3 regions of the Erwinia pyri genome follow, and region 2 is predicted to be linked to each of the others. Evidence: predicted binding sites of a transcription regulator. Region 2 holds the regulator's gene; each other region holds the start of a gene.
What was found. The regulator CRP, encoded in region 2, controls carbon source genes, mostly activating them, when cyclic AMP is high. The targets are predictions, from matches to a motif close to ATGTGANNNNNNTCACAT.
Positions count from the first base shown of each region.

Region 1: focA (formate transporter FocA) is a predicted target of CRP. The motif match lies at 3,673-3,690, and genes of this name have one in related genera.
Region 3: deoC (deoxyribose-phosphate aldolase) is a predicted target of CRP. The motif match lies at 4,337-4,354, and genes of this name have one in related genera.

Region 1 covers NZ_CP132353.1:2,977,774-2,984,482, forward strand. Annotated here, with positions in the region: gene aroA (3-phosphoshikimate 1-carboxyvinyltransferase) at 1-253, opposite strand, end outside; gene serC (3-phosphoserine/phosphohydroxythreonine transaminase) at 336-1,421, opposite strand; gene ycaO (30S ribosomal protein S12 methylthiotransferase accessory factor YcaO) at 1,635-3,392, shown strand; gene focA (formate transporter FocA) at 3,749-4,600, shown strand; gene pflB (formate C-acetyltransferase) at 4,683-6,709, shown strand, end outside.
Region 2 covers NZ_CP132353.1:408,184-414,892, forward strand. Annotated here, with positions in the region: gene Q3V30_RS01850 (aminodeoxychorismate synthase component II) at 1-364, shown strand, start outside; gene argD (bifunctional acetylornithine/succinyldiaminopimelate transaminase) at 451-1,668, shown strand; gene Q3V30_RS01860 (YccS/YhfK family putative transporter) at 1,842-3,920, opposite strand; gene crp (cAMP-activated global transcriptional regulator CRP) at 3,979-4,611, opposite strand; gene Q3V30_RS01870 (OsmC family protein) at 4,920-5,333, shown strand; gene Q3V30_RS01875 (phosphoribulokinase) at 5,371-6,240, opposite strand; gene Q3V30_RS01880 (YheU family protein) at 6,312-6,530, opposite strand; gene Q3V30_RS01885 (hydrolase) at 6,532-6,709, opposite strand, start outside.
Region 3 covers NZ_CP132353.1:3,859,481-3,866,189, forward strand. Annotated here, with positions in the region: gene deoD (purine-nucleoside phosphorylase) at 1-623, opposite strand, end outside; gene deoB (phosphopentomutase) at 683-1,906, opposite strand; gene deoA (thymidine phosphorylase) at 1,969-3,291, opposite strand; gene deoC (deoxyribose-phosphate aldolase) at 3,378-4,157, opposite strand; gene Q3V30_RS18250 (TatD family hydrolase) at 4,526-5,302, opposite strand; gene Q3V30_RS18255 (patatin-like phospholipase family protein) at 5,299-6,351, opposite strand; gene Q3V30_RS18260 (DUF1328 domain-containing protein) at 6,503-6,664, opposite strand.

The DNA of each region.
Region 1 (6,709 bases), 2.0 Mb from region 2:
CACGCAGAGGAGCACCCTGACCCACCACTTCGCAGACAGTCCGATCTTTTGAAAGCGTAAAGCTGACGTTTAGCGCTTTCAGCGCCGTCAACATGTGGCGTACGTCATCGCTGTCCAACAGGTTGGTGAGACGTGTTGTGCCTTTTGCCAGTGCTGCCAGTAATAAAGCGCGGTTAGAAACGCTTTTCGAGCCGGGCAGATTAACGGTGCCGTCTACCAGCGCGATAGGTTGTAAGGTCAGGGATTCCTGCATGTGAAACATATTCTCCATATAAAATGCAATGAAACCCCGCAGCTTCGCGGGGTTTCACACTTCAAACGTCAGATTCGGGTGCTTAACCGTGGCGGCGCTCAAAATCGATCATGAAATCAGTCAGCGCCTGCACGCCTTCCAGCGGCATCGCGTTGTAAATTGAGGCGCGCATCCCGCCCACTACACGGTGGCCTTTCAGCGCATGCAGCCCGGCGGCGAAAGATTCCTCCAGGAAAATTTTATCCAGAGCCGCATCCGCCAGCTGGAAAGGCACGTTCATACGTGAACGGTTAGCCGGAACCACTTCGTTGCGGTAGAAACGGCTGCTATCAATAGTGCCATACAACAGGTCTGCTTTAGCCTGGTTACGCTTGTCCAGCTCGCTGACGCCGCCCTGCTCTTTCAGCCATTTGAAGACTAAACCAGAGAGATACCATGCAAAGGTTGGTGGCGTATTGAACATCGAATCATTGTCGTTGAGCACCTGATAATCCAGGATGGAAGGCAGCTCTTTTTTGGCCTTGCCCAGCAGATCTTCACGCACCACAACCAGCGTCAGGCCGGCAGGACCGATGTTTTTCTGCGCGCCGGCATAAATCACGCCGTAACGGTTGATATCCAGCGGCGTGGACAAAATAGTTGAGGAGAGATCGGCCACTACCACTTTGTCGCCGAAATCTGGCTCTTCATTAATGGCAATACCATCAATGGTTTCATTCGGGCAATAGTGAACGTAGGCCGCGTCGTCAGAAAGGGCCCAGCTACTCATCGGGGTGATAGCTCGCAGACCATCGACCGTGGTTTTCGCTTCAATAACGTTTGGCGTGCAATACTTCAGCGCTTCTTTTATTGCGCTGTGTGCCCAGTAACCGCCATCAACATAATCGGCAGTTGTCTTGCTACCCAACAGGTTCATTGGAACAGCAGCAAACTGCGCGCGCGCGCCACCGTGACAGAACAGGACTTTGTAGTTCGAAGGGATTTTCAGCAGGTCGCGAAAATCCTTTTCAGCCTCTTCGGCTACCTGCATAAATTCTTTGCTGCGATGGCTGATCTCCATAACGGAGGTTCCCAGGCCCTGCCAGTTACGCAGCTCCTGCTCAGCACGACGCAACACTTCTGCCGGCAGCATCGCCGGGCCGGAGCTAAAATTGAAAACCTGACTCATTTCCCCTCACCACTTTCTCAGTTCAATCGATGTCGATTCTGCTATCGGTTTTATCATTGCCCTTCTCTGGCTGCAATGTTTTATCCGGTCAGCCGACCAGTTCCGGAAAGAAGCGGTGTGGCAGAGGCACGAATTTCCCCCCTCGCATAGCGCATCCAGAAGAAACCCCGTATCATTGCGCCCTTTCTGCACAACCCAAAACGAGTGGGCACTATGACGCAAACGTATATTCCAGGCAAAGACGCCGCGCTGGAAGACTCCATCGCACGCTTTCAGCAAAAATTACAGGATCTGGGCTTTAATATTGAAGAAGCTTCCTGGCTGAACCCGGTTCCTCATGTCTGGTCGGTACATATCCGCGACCGCGACTGCCCGCTCTGTTTTACCAACGGTAAAGGTGCCAGCAAAAAAGCGGCCCTGGCCTCTGCGCTGGGCGAATATTTCGAGCGCCTCTCCACTAACTACTTTTTTGCCGATTTCTGGCTGGGCAACAAAATTGCCAACGGTGATTTTGTTCATTATCCCAACGAAAAATGGTTCCCGCTGCCGGAGGATGACAGCCTGCCTGCCGGTATCCTGGATGAGCGCCTGAAAGCCTTTTACGATCCTGAGCAGGAAGTCAGCGCCAGCGATCTGATCGATCTGCAGTCCGGCAACGCCGACCGCGGCATCTGCGCCCTGCCTTTCACCCGTCAGTCCGATCTGCAAACCGTCTATATTCCCATGAACATCATTGGCAACCTCTACGTTTCTAACGGGATGTCTGCAGGGAATACCGCTAACGAAGCTCGTGTGCAGGGACTTTCTGAAGTCTTTGAACGCTACATTAAAAACCGGATCATTGCGGAGTCCATCAGCCTGCCGTTGATCCCGCAGGCGGTGCTGGATCGTTATCCTGGCGTGGTGGAGTCTATTGCCAAACTGGAAGCGGAAGGTTTCCCAATCTTCTCTTACGACGCTTCCCTGGGCGGCCACTATCCGGTGATCTGCGTGGTGCTGTTTAATCCGGCAAACGGCACCTGCTTCGCCTCTTTCGGTGCGCACCCGGACTTTGGCGTCGCGCTGGAACGTACCGTTACTGAGCTGCTGCAGGGCCGCAGCCTGAAAGATCTGGATGTCTTCACGCCGCCTACGTTTGACGATGAAGAGGTGGCAGAGCATGCCAATCTGGAAACGCACTTTATCGATTCAAGCGGCCTGATTTCCTGGGACATGTTCAAAGATGACGCTGACTATCCGTTTGTGGACTGGCGTTTCAGCGGCACAACCGAGGAAGAGTTCGCCACATTAATGGCGATCTTCAAGGCGGAAGATCGGGAAGTGTATATTGCCGATTATCAGCATCTGGACGTCTATGCCTGCCGTATCATCGTGCCGGGGATGTCTGACATCTATCCTGCTGAAGATCTGCTGCTGGCCAATAACAGCATGGGCGCTTACCTGCGTGAGACCTTGCTCTCTCTGCCTGAAACGCAGTGGGAAAAAGAGGATTATCTGGCGCTGATCGAACGCCTGGATGAAGATGGCCACGACGACTTTACCCGCGTTCGTGAACTGCTTGGTTTGGCGACCGGAAAAGATAATGGCTGGTATACCCTGCGTATCGGCGAGCTGAAAGCGATGCTGGCGCTGGCTGGCGGCGACCTTGACCAGGCGTTGATCTGGACCGAATGGACCATGGAGTTCAACAGCTCCATCTTCACGCCGGCCCGTGCAAACTACTATCGCTGCCTGCAAACCCTGCTGCTGCTGAGTCAGGAAGAAGAGCGCGATCCGGTGCAATACCATACTGCATTTGTCCGCATGTATGGTCTGGATGCGGTAGAAGCGGCCTCTGCCGCCATCAGCGGTGAAGCGCCTTTCTATGGCCTGCAAACTGTTGATGAAGATCTGATGGCCTTCCCTGCTCACCAGTCGCTACTGGCAGCCTATGAGAAACTCCAGCAGGCGAAACGCCTTAACTGGAAGTAACCTCTTCAGGCGGTCGGTTATTCATTTAGCCGACCGCCTGCCTGCATTTTTTTAAAACTTTTCACCAAAAGTTAATGAAAGGTGAACCAAAAATTCATTTTTGCAAGTTCCTTAACTTTCCAGAAACAGTCAGGGCGATAAATCCCGCTTATCAAGGTACATCTTGTGCTCTTTTCAACTTATTTTTAGAGTTTTAAAAAGTATTTATTATTTAAATATCAATAATATAACCTTAAAACCTTACAAAATAAGGGTGTTTGGCGCCCATTACTCCGGACCAATATGATCCATATCAATTTCTCACCTATACTCCTTTGTTAGTATCTCGTCGTTGACTAATTTTGGGAGTAGTTAGTGTGAAAGCTGGCAACCCGTTTGACTTAATCGTCCCGTCTGAGATGGCTAAAATAGCCGAAGAAGCTGGCGTCTATAAAGCGACAAAAAAACCCTTCACCACCTTTTTCCTCGCCATTACGGCTGGCGTCTTTATCTCCATCGCTTTTGTCTTCTATATCACCGCAACGACCGGTTCAGCGCCTTCAGGCTTAACCAAACTGGCATGCGGGCTCTGTTTTTCACTCGGTTTGATGCTGGTGGTGGTCTGTGGCGCAGATCTTTTTACCTCAACCGTCCTGACAATGGTGGCAAAAGCCAGCGGACGCATCAGCTGGGCACAGTTAGCACGTAACTGGGTCAATGTTTATGTGGGCAATTTTTTTGGCGCGATGTTTTTTGTTGCCCTGATCTGGTTTGCCGGTCAGGCGATGACAGCCAATGGTGCATGGGGGTTAAATGTTCTGCAAACGGCTGACCATAAAATGCACCATACTTTTATTGAAGCGGTTTGCCTGGGCACGCTGGCTAATCTGATGGTTTGCATGGCGGTCTGGATGAGTTATTCCGGTCGTAGCCTCACAGACAAAATGCTGGCGATGGTGCTGCCGGTTGCGATGTTTGTCGCCAGCGGGTTTGAGCACAGCATCGCTAATATGTTTCTTATTCCGCTGGCGATTATCATCCGCGACTTCTCAGGCCCCGAATTCTGGCAGGCTACTGGCGCCACGGCCGCCCAATTTTCACATCTGACCGTCGGCAACTTTATCACCGACAACCTGATCCCCGTCACCATCGGCAATATCATCGGCGGAGGGTTCCTGGTAGGACTAACCTATTGGGTTATCTATCTGCGCGACGGCGACCATCACTGATTTAAGATCTCCTGATTAAACACCTGCGGCTTAACACCGCGGCAGGAACGACAGAACTCAACGTAATTAAGGTAGGTATCAAATGAGCGAGCACAACGAAAAACAGGTTGCGGCTTGGGAAAGCTTTGCACAGGGTGAATGGCAGAACAGCGTCAACGTGCGTGACTTCATTCAGAAAAACTATACCCCGTATGAAGGTGATGAAGCGTTTCTGGCCGGTGCTACTGAAGCCACTACCGCCCTGTGGGATAAGGTAATGGAAGGCATCAAGCTGGAGAACCGTACCCATGCGCCGGTCGATTTTGATACCGACCTTGCCTCCACTATCACCTCTCACGATGCGGGCTACATCGATAAAAGTCTGGAAACCATTGTTGGCCTGCAGACTGAAGCACCGCTGAAACGCGGTCTGATTCCGTTCGGCGGCATCAAAATGGTGGAAGGCTCCTGTAAAGTATATGGCCGTGAGCTGGACCCGGGTCTGAAAAAAGTCTTTACCGATTACCGCAAAACTCATAACCAGGGTGTGTTCGACGTCTACACACCGGACATCCTTCGCTGCCGTAAATCTGGCGTGCTGACTGGTTTGCCGGATGCCTATGGCCGTGGTCGTATCATCGGTGACTACCGCCGCGTTGCGCTGTACGGCATTGATATGCTGATGAAAGACAAATTTGCACAGTTCACCTCGCTGCAGGCTGACATGGAAAATGGCGTGAACCTTGAAGCCACTATCCGCCTGCGTGAAGAGATTGCCGATCAGCATCATGCGCTGCAGCAGATTAAAGAGATGGCGGCAAAATATGGCTGCGATATCTCAGGCCCGGCCACTACTGCTCAGGAAGCGGTGCAGTGGACCTACTTTGGCTATCTGGCGGCGGTGAAATCCCAGAACGGCGCGGCTATGTCATTCGGTCGTGTATCAACCTTCCTGGATATCTATATTGAACGTGACCTGAAAGCGGGCAGAATCACCGAACTGCAGGCGCAGGAGCTGATTGATCACCTGGTCATGAAACTGCGTATGGTTCGTTTCCTGCGTACCCCTGAGTATGATGAACTCTTCTCCGGCGACCCGATTTGGGCAACAGAATCACTGGCTGGTATGGGCGTTGATGGTCGTACTCTGGTCACCAAGACCAGCTTCCGTTTCCTGAATACCCTCTACACTATGGGTCCTTCTCCGGAACCGAACATGACCATCCTGTGGTCTGAAAAGCTGCCGCTGAATTTCAAAAAATATGCGGCTAAAGTCTCTATCGACACCTCATCCGTGCAGTATGAAAACGATGATTTGATGCGTCCTGACTTTAACAATGATGATTACGCCATCGCCTGCTGCGTCAGCCCAATGATCGTCGGCAAACAGATGCAGTTCTTTGGTGCCCGCGCTAACCTGGCAAAAACCATGCTCTACGCCATTAACGGCGGCGTGGATGAAAAAATGAAAATGCAGGTGGGTCCGAAAGAAGCCCCAATGATGGACGAAGTGCTGGACTACACCAAAGTGATGGAGCGTATGGATCACTTCATGGACTGGCTGGCTAAGCAGTATGTGACCGCGCTGAATATCATCCACTATATGCATGATAAATACAGTTACGAAGCTTCGCTGATGGCGCTGCATGACCGCGATGTCTATCGCACTATGGCTTGCGGTATTGCGGGCCTCTCCGTAGCGGCGGATTCTCTCTCTGCAATTAAATATGCCAAAGTCTCCACTATTCGTGATGAAGATGGCCTGGCTGTAGACTTCAAAATTGAAGGTGAATACCCGCAGTTTGGTAACAACGATTCACGCGTGGATGATATCGCCTGCGACCTGGTCGAACGTTTCATGAAAAAAATTCAGAAACTGCAGACTTACCGTAACGCGGTGCCAACCCAGTCGGTGCTCACTATCACTTCTAACGTGGTGTATGGTAAGAAAACGGGTAATACCCCGGATGGCCGCCGCGCTGGCGCTCCGTTTGGACCAGGTGCCAACCCAATGCACGGCCGCGATCAGAAAGGGGCGGTTGCTTCACTGACTTCCGTGGCTAAACTGCCGTTTGCCTACGCAAAAGATGGCATCTCTTATACTTTCTCCATCGTGCCAAATGCGCTGGG
Region 2 (6,709 bases):
CAAGCTACCCATTCTGGGCGTTTGTCTTGGACATCAGGCCATCGCCCAGGCTTTTGGTGGCCGTGTGATCCGGGCGCGGCAGGTGATGCATGGCAAAGTCTCGGCTATTGAACATAACGAGGGCGGCGTGTTTGCCGGGCTTAATCATCCGCTGAACGTGACGCGCTATCACTCGTTAATTGTCGAATCCCACTCGTTGCCGCCAGAGTTTGAGGTAACAGCCTGGACGCTTTGCGACGGTAAGCCCGATGAAATCATGGGGTTCCGTCACCGCTCTTTGCCGCTGGAAGGGGTGCAGTTTCATCCTGAAAGCATTCTCAGCGAGCAGGGGCATCAGCTGCTGCGCAATTTCCTGAAAGCGTGAAATAATTGCTTTTGAGTGATTTTTTATGCATATTTTATGATTATAATTTCACTCTCCTGTAACAGAATAAAACGATGAGGTAGTCAATGGCGGCGGATAAATTAGCGGTAACGCGGGCGACGTTCAATGAGGTGATTTTGCCTGTTTATGCACCAGCAGCGTTTGTGCCTGTTAAGGGCAAAGGCAGCCGCGTCTGGGATCAGCAGGGAAAAGAGTATATCGATTTTTCCGGCGGCATTGCGGTGACGGCGTTAGGGCATTGTCATCCCGCGCTGGTTGAAACGTTAAAAAGCCAGGGGGAAACGCTGTGGCACACCAGCAACGTGTTCACCAATGAACCCGCGCTGCGTCTGGCCAGCAAACTGATTGCTGCCACCTTTGCTGAACGGGTCTTTTTTGCTAACTCGGGTGCCGAAGCTAACGAAGCGGCGTTCAAGCTGGCCCGCTATTATGCTGCCAAACGCCACTCTCCCTACAAGAGTAAAATCATCGCTTTCCACAATGCGTTCCACGGACGCACGTTCTTTACCGTCTCCGTAGGCGGGCAGCCAAAATATTCTGACGGGTTTGGCCCTAAACCTGGCGATATCGTTCACGTTCCGTTTAACGATCTGGAGGCGGTAAAAGCGGTAATTGATGACCATACCTGCGCCATCGTCGTTGAGCCGATTCAGGGAGAGGGCGGCGTGATGCCTGCCACCGCTGAATTTATGCAGGGCCTGCGTAAACTCTGCGATGAACATCAGGCGCTGCTGGTGCTGGATGAAGTGCAGAGCGGCATGGGCCGCAGCGGCAAGCTGTTTGCGTATGAACATTATGGCGTGCAGCCAGATATTCTGACCACCGCCAAAGCTTTGGGCGGCGGCTTCCCGATCAGCGCGATGCTGACCACCAACGAGATCGCTTCCACCATGTCGCCGGGCGTACACGGCACCACCTACGGCGGTAATCCGCTCGCCTGTGCAATTGCGGAGACGGCGCTGGATATCATTAACACCGAAGAGGTGCTGAGCGGCGTGGTATCGCGTCGTGAACTCTTTGTGGCAGCATTGAAAACGCTTGATGCAAAGCTGGATCTGTTCAGCGATATTCGCGGCAAGGGGCTGCTGATTGGCGCGGCGCTGAAGCCACAACATGCCGGTAAAGCGCGCGATATCCTGAACGCTGCGGCCGCCGAAGGGGTGATGATCCTGAATGCCGGTACGGAGGTGATCCGTTTTGCCCCTTCGCTGGTGATTGAACCAACGGATATCGAAGAGGGCATGGCTCGCTTTGCCAGAGCCGTGGAAAAAGTGCTCGCTTAACAGGCCACAGGGAGCTGTCCTGTGCAGCTCCCCCGCGCACTTCCCCGGAAATACTTTACCAGTAAAGTGCCTTTTCCAATGTCATCACTCTGGCGCTTCTCCAGAAACCCTTTACCAGCAGAGCCATCTTCTCAACATCAGTACCCTGACACTTCCCCGAAGACAGCTCACCCTCAGGAGGATCTCTTCAGCTTGCGTATCAGCCAGCGGCCGTGATGCGGGCGGGCACTCCATGCCAGCGAGGAGATGGTGTGCATCACGCTCAGATGCCCCAGAATACGTTTTACGTGCCTTTCCAGAATAGTGGTCGGCCCCTGACTCAGCTCGACCTGAGAATCCATCACGTTGGTTTCTGAGCCTGGCCCGTCATATTCCAGACGCTGCTGACAGCGCTGCAGCGCCACCTCACAATCCTGCAAATAGCGTTCTGCCAGCGAAGAGGTCAGCATCGTATGCTCGCGCGCCAGTATGGTCATGGCGTTAATGTGCTCCACGATAAACTGGCTGTGCGTCACCCAGAGTTTCATATCGGAAAGATAGCGCGAATCGAATCCCGGCTCCTGCATCGCCTGATTCAGCGAGTTAAACAGGGCGTTATGCGCCTGATTCACCCGCATACGCTGATAAGCCAGCTTCACCGGATCCTGCTCATTGCCCAGCAGCATCTGCAGCGCATCCTGGTAGGTTTCAAGCGCATCGTGCGCATTCTGCCGCAGCAGGCCGCTTTGCCACTGTGGCCAGAGCCAGATCATGCCGCCGAAAGCGATCAGGCAGCCCATCAGCGTATCCAGCAGGCGGGGCAGCAGGAAGTCCGCGCCGTTAAGCGACAGCAGCTGAAGAGACCAGACCGCGGTTACCGTGAAACCAATCATCGCAAAGCCATAGAATTTGCGGATAAACAGATAGCTGATAAGCGTAATCGCCAGCATCACCAACAGCACCACAGATTCCGGCGCCTGAAGACGCAGCGTGATGGCGGCGATAATCAGTCCCGCCAGCGTGCCAAGCGCACGGTGCTGGATCCGCACGCGGGTGGCGCTGTAGCCGTTCTGGCTGACAAACATCACCGTCATCAGGATCCAGTAAGGCTTGGGCAAATTAAAGAACAGCGCCAGCGAGCTGGCAAAAGTCAGCATCACTGCAAAGCGCGAGGCGGTGCGCAGCGCGGCGGATTTCAGCGACAGATAGCTTCTGATAGCAGGTAACAGTGGCTGACGGCGCTGGCGGTCCGCCATCAAATCCCGCTGATACAACGGCCTCTGGGTACGTAAAACCCGGCCGATGCGGCTGAAATGATAATAACAAAAGGTGCCCACCGGATTGTCCGGGTGCTGTCGGGAGATCTTCTCCAGCGCCTGTAGCTGTTTATCCATCGTGAAGCGTTCAGGCAGCTTGTGATAGAGAATATCGTCAGCCAGTACGCGAAGCCGGGCGGCGATGGTCTGCGCATTCCAGCGGATTACCGCTTCAGCATGGCTCTGCTCTACCAGCTTTTGCACCTCTTCAGGCTGATGCAGGCTGACCGAAATATGCTCCTGCAGATCCAGCGCTACCTGGAACGCCCGGGTCAGGCGTTTGTGATGGTTGTAGCGGGTGGCGGAGAGCATATGCATCTGCTGGTAGCAGGTAGTGATCAGATCGACCGCTTTCTGTTGCCGGGCCAGCAGCGGCGGCAGCGCCTTTTCCGGATCCGTCAGCCTGGTCAGCAGGGTGTATTTGGCTTCGCAGTAGCCCGCCAGCTCGCGGTAGAGCAGGCTGAGCGTTTCCCGCATCGGCTGCTCTTTCCACAGCCAGAACCAGAACCAGTTAAAGACGCCGTACCAGATGGTGCCCAGCACGTAGAGCATTGGCGGTTCCCATATTGGCATCCGGCCAGCCAGGCTGAGGGTAAAAATAGCGGCGATCAGCGAGCCGGGCAGCAGCCGGCCATGCAGCGGGCTGATCTCGCCGGTGATGCCCAGCAGCATCGTCATGGTGAACAGGATGAGGGGTAAAGGCACCGCCTTTCCGCCCAGATACTGGATCAGAAAACTGCTGAAAGCGAACAGCGTTCCGCCGATGAGCAGGCGCTTGAAGAAACGTTTGTGGGGAGTATCAAGACCGGCGATGTTGCAACAGGCAGGCACTAAAGAGAAGAGCAGGCCCCGTTGCAGGTCACCCAGCAGCCAGCCGACAGCCACCGGTAAGCAGAGCACCAGCGTCTGGCGCAGCGCGTAGTTCACTTCAGGGTGATAGATCAGTCGACGCCACATCACTCCGTACCAAATAAAAAGGCGCAACAGAGGCTGTTGCGCCGTGGATCAGAGCCGATCAGCGTGTGCCATAGACAACGATGGTTTTACCGTGTGCCGAGATCAGGTTTTGATCTTCCAGCATTTTCAGAATACGGCCTACCGTTTCGCGTGAGCAGCCAACAATCTGCCCAATTTCCTGACGGGTGATTTTGATCTGCATCCCGTCCGGGTGCGTCATAGCGTCGGGTTGCTTCGCCAGATTCAGCAGAGTTTGCGCAATGCGACCTGTCACATCAAGGAAAGCTAAATTGCCCACTTTCTCTGAGGTAACCTGAAGACGACTGGCCATCTGTGCCGAGAGGCGCATCAGGATGTCAGGATTGACCTGAATAAGCTGACGGAATTTTTTATAGGAGATTTCAGCCACTTCACAGGCTGTTTTCGCACGTACCCACGCGCTACGCTCCTGACCTTCTTCAAACAGGCCAAGTTCGCCAATGAAGTCACCCTGGTTGAGGTAAGAGAGGATCATCTCTTTGCCTTCTTCATCCTTGATAAGCACCGCTACTGCGCCTTTGACGATGTAGTAGAGGGTTTCTGCCTTTTCACCCTGATGAATCAGCGTGCTCTTGGATGGATACTTATGAATATGGCAATGTGACAGGAACCATTCAAGTGTCGGGTCTGTTTGCGGTTTGCCGAGAACCATTCGCTGTTATCCTCTGTTGTCATCGTGCCTAAATACAGGGGCAGAGTTCCCTGTCAGGCGTTGAAATAATCAAGCGTTTCCCATCAGGAAATGTATTCGGGCCTCTGTGAAAAGCCTGGCTCGTTATGTTGTCCCGTTTCGTCGTGCTTGTAGAGTACTGACGAAAATATTACAGCTTTGTTTGTAGCACAGCTTTCAACGAGTGTCTTCTGTTGTCTCGCTTCAGCATAGTGGGAAAACTGCCGCATTGCCGTTTTTCAGGCTAAAGCGTAATCTGAAGTTAACTAAATGAATTAGAGGAATTTGTTATGCAGGCTCGGGTCAAGTGGGTTGAAGGGTTAACGTTTTTGGGAGAATCCTCATCAGGACATCAGGTATTGATGGATGGAAACTCCGGGGATAAAGCGCCAAGCCCGATGGAAATGGTGTTGATGGCCGCGGGCGGATGCAGCGCCATCGACGTGGTCTCGATTCTGCAGAAGGGCCGCCATAACGTAAAGGATTGCGAGGTGAAGCTCACCTCAGAGCGGCGTGAAGAGGCTCCCCGCCTCTTTACCCATATTAATCTGCACTTTATCGTCAGCGGCGTCGGGCTGGGTGACAAAGCCGTATCGCGCGCCGTGGATCTCTCTGCCGAGAAGTACTGCTCTGTGGCGCTGATGCTGGGTAAAGGGGTCAATATGACCCACAGCTACGAAGTGATCGAATTAGAGGAAAAGTAGTTCGCTGAGCGTAGGAGTAACGCCTGTTTACCGGGCGTTACTCAATTTTCTTGCCCTGAATCAGCCGTTTAACCAACGGCCCCATAATCAGCTCCATGGCCAGCCCCATTTTCCCGCCCGGCACCACCAGCGTATTGATATGCGAAATAAACGATCCCTGCAGCATCGACAGCAGGTAGGGGAAGTCGATATCTTCCAGCGCCTGGAAGTGGATCACCACAAAGCTTTCATCCAGCGAAGGGATAGCCCGGGCCGCAAAAGGGTTAGAGGTATCCACCGTCGGCACGCGCTGGAAGTTAATGTGCGTGCGTGAAAACTGCGGCGTAATGAAGTTGATGTAATCCTCCATTGAGCGCACCACTGAATCCATCACTGCTTCACGCGAATGGCCGCGTTCGCTGGTGTCACGCACCAGCTTCTGGATCCACTCCAGGTTAACGATAGGCACTACGCCGACCAGCAGATCGACATGCGCGGCCACGTTATTCTGCGGGGTTACCACGCCGCCGTGCAGCCCTTCATAAAACAGCACGTCGGTCGGTTCGGGCAGCGGCTGCCACGGCGTAAAGGTGCCCGGCACCTGATTCCACGGCACCGCTTCATCATAGGTATGCAGATACTTGCGGGATTTACCGCTGCCGGTGCGGCCATACTCGGTAAAGGTGAGTTCCAGCAGCGCAAAGTCGTTGGCTTCCGGGCCAAAATAGCTGATATGGCGGCCCATATCCCGTGCCTTGCGGATCGCCATGTCCATCTCAGGGCGGGTATAGCGGTGAAAGCTGTCCCCTTCCACTTCGGCGGCATGCAGGCCAAGCTGCTGGAAAATCTTTCTGAAGGCCAGGCTGGTGGTGGTGGTTCCCGCCCCGCTGGATCCCGTTACGGCAATCACCGGATGTTTGGCTGACATGCATATACCTCCCTGAGAAAAGTCGCCTCGCATTGGTACCATGTTTCAGGCGTGGATGTCATCTCTGCCCGTTAACCCGTCACCTGACCACGCGGCATGATATTGACCGTCTCATGCAGCTCGGACCAGACCAGTACCGCTTCGCCGCTGGTTAACTGGCGGCGAACGTCTTTAACCTTCTGTTCCAGCGAGCGTTCCTGCTCGCCGTAGTCGGTACCTTCTCGCAGGACAAAAGATTCAATCAGGTTGTCCAGGGTGTCATTGTCGAGCTCTTTCCAGGGAATTATCACGTTAGTTGTCCAGCCAGGTTGAAAGCCATTGCGGAATGCGTTGTTCAAGCCACATCTGGGGCTTGCGCAGGGTGCCGCCGACAAAACCCACGTGGCCGCCATACTCTGTCAGCTGGTAGGTGACAGCGGAAGGCAGCAAATGGGCGGCGGGGATCACCTCATGGGTCATAAAGGGATCG
Region 3 (6,709 bases), 1.1 Mb from region 2:
CGGATATGGTCAGAAACGGTACAGATAGCCAGCGCTTTCGCACCAAACTCTGCAGCCACGCCGTAGATGCCAGCCGCTTCCATTTCCACGCCCAGAATGCCGTATTTCTCCATGACATCAAACATCTGCGGATCTGGCGTGTAGAACAGATCGGCAGAGAAGATGTTGCCTACACGGGCGCTTACGCCCAGCGCTTTAGCGGCATCCACCGCGTTACGCACCATCTCAAAATCAGCAATGGCGGCGAAGTCATGATCCTTGAAACGCATGCGGTTTACTTTAGAGTCGGTAGACGCGCCCATGCCAATCACCACATCACGCAGTTTGACATCAGCACGCACCGCGCCGCAGGAGCCTACGCGAATGATTTTTTTCACGCCAAAATCGGTGATCAGCTCTTTCGCGTAGATGGAGCAGGAAGGAATACCCATGCCGTGGCCCATGACGGAGATTTTGCGGCCTTTATAGGTGCCGGTATAGCCCAGCATGCCACGCACGTTGTTCACTTCTACGGCGTCCTGCAGGAAGGTTTCCGCGATGTGTTTAGCACGCAGCGGATCGCCCGGCATCAGAACCACGTCAGCGAAGTCACCCATTTCTGCATTAATATGAGGCGTAGCCATCATTCATCCTTTTTAAGTCTTGCCAGCGTCGGTGCGCTGGCCGGTTACGTTTTCGCTGATTACAGCATGCTTTTGCCATATTCCATATCGGAAAGGCCAAAATAGTTAGCGATGGTCTGGCCGATATCGGCGAAGGTTTCGCGATAGCCCAGCGAACCTGGCTTCACGCCTGGCCCATAAATCAGCACCGGAATGTGCTCGCGTGTATGTTCCGTCCCTTCCCACGTTGGGTCACAGCCGTGGTCAGCGGTTAAGATCAGGATATCGCCCTCTTTCACTAAGGCCATCAGCTCCGGCAAACGGCGGTCGAACAGCTCCAGGCCGCCTGCATAGCCCGGCACGTCACGACGGTGGCCCCAGGTGGAGTCGAAATCCACAAAGTTAGTGAACACGATGCTGTTGTCCGGCGCGATTTTCATCTCTTCGATGGTGGCGTCAAACAGCGCATCCAGCCCGGTCGCCTTCACTTTTTTGGTGATGCCGACGTGCGCATAGATATCCGCGATTTTCCCCACTGAAATGACCTGGCCGTTCTGTTCATCAACCAGCTTTTTCAGGATGGTTGGCGAAGGTGGCTCAACGGCGAGATCGTGACGATTCCCGGTACGTTCGAAGTTTCCGGCTTTATCACCCACAAACGGGCGGGCGATCACGCGGCCAATGTTATAACCGCCTTCGGTCAGGGCCTCACGGGCGATTTCGCACAGCTTATAGAGGCGTTCCAGCCCAAATGTCTCTTCATGGCAGGCAATCTGGAACACCGAGTCGGCAGAGGTATAGAAAATCGGCTTGCCGGTTTTCATATGCTCTTCACCTAGCTGGTCAAGGATCACCGTACCCGATGAGTGGCAGTTGCCCAGATAGCCCGGCAAATCCGCTTTCTCTACCAGCAGATCTAACAGCTCCTGCGGGAAGCTGTTCTCTTTGTCGCTGAAGTATCCCCAGTCAAACAGCACAGGAACACCGGCAATTTCCCAGTGGCCCGACGGCGTGTCTTTGCCGGAAGAGAGTTCGCTGGCGTAAGCGTAAGCCCCGATAATCTCCGCGTTCTCATCCAGGCCTGCGGGGAACTTACCCGTCGACTCTTGTGCCGCTTTGCCTAAGCCTAATGCGGTCAGATTCGGCACATGCAGCGGTCCTTTACGGCCTTTGTCCGCTTCACCTTTGAAGCACGCTTCGGCAATGTGTCCGAGGGTATCTGAACCCTGGTCGCCAAATTTGTGGGCGTCTTTGCTGGAGCCGATCCCGAAGGAATCAAGCACCATGATAAATGCACGTTTCATTCTGATCTCCTGCGTCTGTGACGCGATAAGCTTAAATTTTATCGATCGGAACAGTATGACGCTTATCCGGTAATTCTGCGATAGATAACGGGCGTCTCCTGCGGAGCCGTTTCACTGAGTGTGATGGCGCGCGTTACCGCCAGCGCCGCTTCCTGCCAGTCTGCTTCTGTTGCAGCATGGATCACCGCCAACGGACGCTGGCTGTCGGCCATGTCGCCCAGCTGCGCCATCTCGCTTAAGCCAACGCTGTAGTCAATCTGATCGCTGGCCTGACGGCGACCGCCGCCCATCGAGACCACTGCCATCCCCAGTGCCCGCGTATCCATAGCGCTGATAATACCCGGCTTTTCGGCATAGAGCGCTTTGCTGAGCATCGGCGCAGGCAGGTAGCTCTCCATTTTTTCGATAAAGTCAGCCGGGCCTTTCTGCGCAGCCACCATCTTCGCGAAACATTCTGCGGCTTTGCCGTTATCCAGCACCGCCTGCAGTTTGCGGGTAGCTTCCGCCGTGTCCGCTGCCAGCCCGCCGGAAACCAGCATCTCTGCACTCAGGGCCAGCGTGACCTCCAGCAGGCGTGGGTTGCGGTATTTCCCGGTCAGGAAGTTAACCGCTTCACGCACTTCCAGCGCGTTACCGGCTGTGGAAGCCAGCACCTGATTCATATCGGTCAGCAGGGCTGTGGTTTTGCAGCCCGCGCCGTTTGCCACGCCAACGATGGAGTGAGCCAGCAGCTCAGACTGCTCAAAAGTTGGCATAAAGGCGCCGGAGCCTACTTTGACATCCATCACCAACGCATCCAGCCCTTCCGCCAGCTTTTTCGCCAGGATAGAAGCGGTGATCAGCGGGATAGAGTCGACCGTTGCGGTGATATCACGGGTAGCGTAAAAACGCTTGTCGGCAGGGGCCAGGGAGTTAGTCTGGCCAATAATCGCTACGCCCACCTCTTTGATGATCCGTCGGAACGTTTCATCATCAGGAAAAATATCAAAGCCGGGGATCGCTTCCAGCTTATCCAGCGTGCCGCCAGTATGGCCCAGCCCGCGGCCTGAAATCATCGGCACGTAGCCGCCGCAAGCCGCCACCATCGGTCCCAGCATCAGCGAGGTGACATCGCCCACGCCACCGGTGGAGTGTTTGTCCACCACCGGACCATTCAGATTAAGCGCCTGCCAGTTGAGCACCGACCCGGAATCGCGCATGGCCATGGTCAGCGCTACCCGCTCCTGCAGGGACATATCGTGGAAGTAGATGGTCATCGCCAGCGCAGCGATTTGCCCTTCGGAAACGGTATTATCACGCACACCTTTGATGAAGAAACGGATCTCTTCTTCACTCAGCGCCAGGCCGTCTCTCTTTTTTCGAATGATTTCTTGTGGCAGGAACACGTTGCCCCCTGGGGTTTATCTTTGATGAGGACGGCAGATCTGCCGTCCTGATACCGGTTGCGAGGGCGAAAAAGTTCGCCCTACGCTCAGTAAGCTGAATCGCTTTTTGCGCCGCTATGTCCGGCGGCTGTCAGCAGGCTGGCTAACAGGCTGGAGGCACCAAAACGGAAATGACGCGCATCCGCCCAGTCGCTACCCAGAATCTCATCGGCCAGCTTCAGGTAAATAGCGGCATCTTCAGCCGTGCGTACGCCACCGGCAGGCTTAAAGCCAACCTGATGCTTTACGCCCATCTCAGCAATGACGTTGAGCATAATCTCAGCAACTTCCGGTGTGGCGTTGACCGGCACCTTACCCGTTGAAGTTTTGATGAAATCGGCACCCGCTTTGATGGCGATTTCGGACGCTTTGCGGATCAGTTCAGGATCTTTCAGCTCGCCGGTTTCAATAATGACTTTCAGCAGAACGTCTGAATCTTCGCACGCCTCTTTGCAGGCGCTGACGATGTCATAACCAATATCTCCATTACCCGCCATCAGGGCGCGATAAGGGAACACCACATCCACCTCATCAGCGCCATAGGCGATGGCGGCATGGGTTTCTGCCAGCGCAATTTCCAGATCGTCGTTACCGTGCGGGAAGTTAGTCACGGTGGCGATGCGGATATCTGGCGTGCCCTGCTCACGCAGCGTTTTGCGCGCAATCGGGATAAAGCGTGGATAGATGCAAATAGCTGCGGTATTACCCGCCGGGGATTTGGCCTGATGGCACAGCGCGATCACTTTCTCGTCGGTGTCATCATCATTCAGGGTGGTTAAATCCATGAGTTTGAGCGCGCGTACGGCAGCTGCGGTGACGTCGGTCATAGTGTTCTCCAGGCATTGTTCAGGCGGCTTGCCCGTTTCGCGACAGCGAAAGCCGGGGTCCTTGCCGCCAGCGCCCGTTTACCGGGCTGGAATGTTAAAATAATAACGGAAAAGGCAGCACCTCTTCCGTGATGAAATTCACGATCTAAAGAAATAGCACTGCAAGCGAAACCCTTTTGATGTGATTAATATCACATAAAATTGGTTACTGTTGCTGCTCCGGCTCTCTGGTAAGGCTGAAAAACAGGCTGAAACAGGGTTTTGCCAGCAAATGTTATAATAATAACATTTATGGCGCAGTGTAGCAGCGGCAAATGACACCTCGCGCAGCGAAGTTGTCAGCCAGTCAGATTTAAGAGTTTAGCTACTCAGAGCTGAAAAAGGGTGCGGGTGTTCTCACGCAGGGTTTCGGCAATCTCCTGCGGAGATTCTTCCCGCAGTTCACACAGGCTTTGCCAGACGTTTTTCACGCGCTCAGGCCGGTTCGCCTGGCCCTGAAAACCCTGCAGCGGCATATCGGGCGAATCCGTTTCCAGCAGTAAAGAAGAGAGAGGAAGTCGGGAGATCGTGTTGCGGGTTTTACTGGCGCGTTCATAGGTGATAGTACCGCCCACGCCGATGGCGTAGCCCGCGCGGATAAACGCCAGCGCCTGCTGTTCGCTTCCGGCAAAACCATGCACCACGCCACGACGCGGCAGCGCCAGGCGCTTAAGATGCTGTGCTAATTTGTCATGAGTACGGCGGGAATGAAGGATCACCGGCAGGTCATAGCGTTTTGCCAGCCGTAGCTGGGCATCCAGCAGCTGCTCCTGCTTGTCGAACTGAGGATCTTCAATAAAGAGATCCAGGCCAATTTCGCCGATCGCCACCAGCTTTTCCGGCTTCAGCTTCAACCAGTTTTCAAGCTGCTCCAGGTGCGAGTCACGATGCTGAGCGATCGCCATCGGATGCGTGCCCAGCGCGGCATAGAGAGGCTGCCAGCGTTCCGCCAGCGCCATCACGCCAGCATACCGGTCTGCTGAGACGCCCACCACAATGATTTTCTCCACGCCAGCGGCGGAAGCGAGCCTCAGGCTCTCCTCCTCATGCCCGCAAAAGGGGGCGAAATCAAAATGACAGTGCGTATCAACAAATCCTGCAGTCATGCCAGCGAGCCCTCATTGTAATCAGCATCGTTTCCCGCCAGCGGATCCAGAATCACGCCATCACGTACCGGCTCGTTTGCCACTGGTGCAGGCGGGATAACTGGCTGCTGACTGGTCAGCGTATCGTTCTCATTCAGCCATTGACCCAGTGTAGCCAGGAAATAACGCCCGCAGCGACGGCCCAGATGATAATCCTGGTTCAGCGACGCCACGCGGCTGCCCAGTGCCATGCTGGCCAGCACATGCGGCGGAAAGATCTCAATGATATTCAGCTTGCCCGGCGGGTTATCGATGAACGCTTGCGTGGCCCGGTAGCTCTCTTCATGCAGATGCATGATATTCACCAGCGGCTGCAGCGCGCTATCCGTAAGCCAGCGCTCGATTCGCTTCAGCCACTGCGGCGTATAGGTCATCTGTGAGGGTACGGTACGAATAACCACGATGGTTTCCGCACCCCGGCGCGCCGCTTCACGCACCGGAATCGCATCGCTGATGCCGCCATCCAGATAGCTGATCCCTTCCAGATCCACGCCGGGACGGTAAAGCCCGGGGATGGCGCTGGAGGCCTTGATGATATTCAGCCAGTTCGCCGCCGTCGGAGCAAAATAGCCTGGCGAATAGTCATCGCTGCGGCAGGCGCACATATAAAATTCCCGGCCGGAAGAGAACATCTTCTCTCCCGCTTCCATCGCCAGCGGAAACTCCTGGGCAGTAATGTTCACCAGCCAGTCAAGATCGATCAAGTGCCCGCCCCGCACAAAACGCAGCGGATCAAAAAAGAGTTTACTGGTGGTATAACGCGTAATCACCCGGCGGGCATAACCCGGCTGACCGCAGATATAGGCCGATAAGTTTTGTGCGCCCGCAGAGGTGCCCAACATCAGGTCGAAGGGATTGAAGTTAGCCCGCTGAAATTCATCCAGCACGCCAGCGGTGAAAATACCGCGCTGCCCGCCGCCTTCGCAAACCAGGGCGAGTTTACCCGGACGAAAAGGTGTTAACGCCAGCGGCTCAATGTTGCCGAGAGTAACAGGGATGCGTCTGCCCACAGGCGGTATCCTGATGAAGGGGGAATGCGGTGAGGATACAGGGGAAAGAGACGGGCCGTTTGGCGTAATTTGCGGTTGATCAATTTTTGTCTTAAAACGCCGGAGGCCAGTCAGTGACTGGCCTCCGTTGATGCTGTTTTTATTCTCGGGTCTATAACTTCTTGCGGCCGGTGAACAGGCTGATCAGGAAGATAATGATACCGACAACAAAGACGATTTTAGCTGCCCATGCGGCTGTACCAGCAAGACCACCAAAACCTAACGCTGCTGCAATGAGCGCGATAATCAGAAAAATAATGCCCCAACGAAACATAAGCTTCTCCTTACCCTATTGTAGAAATCTTGCTGCCTGATTTAT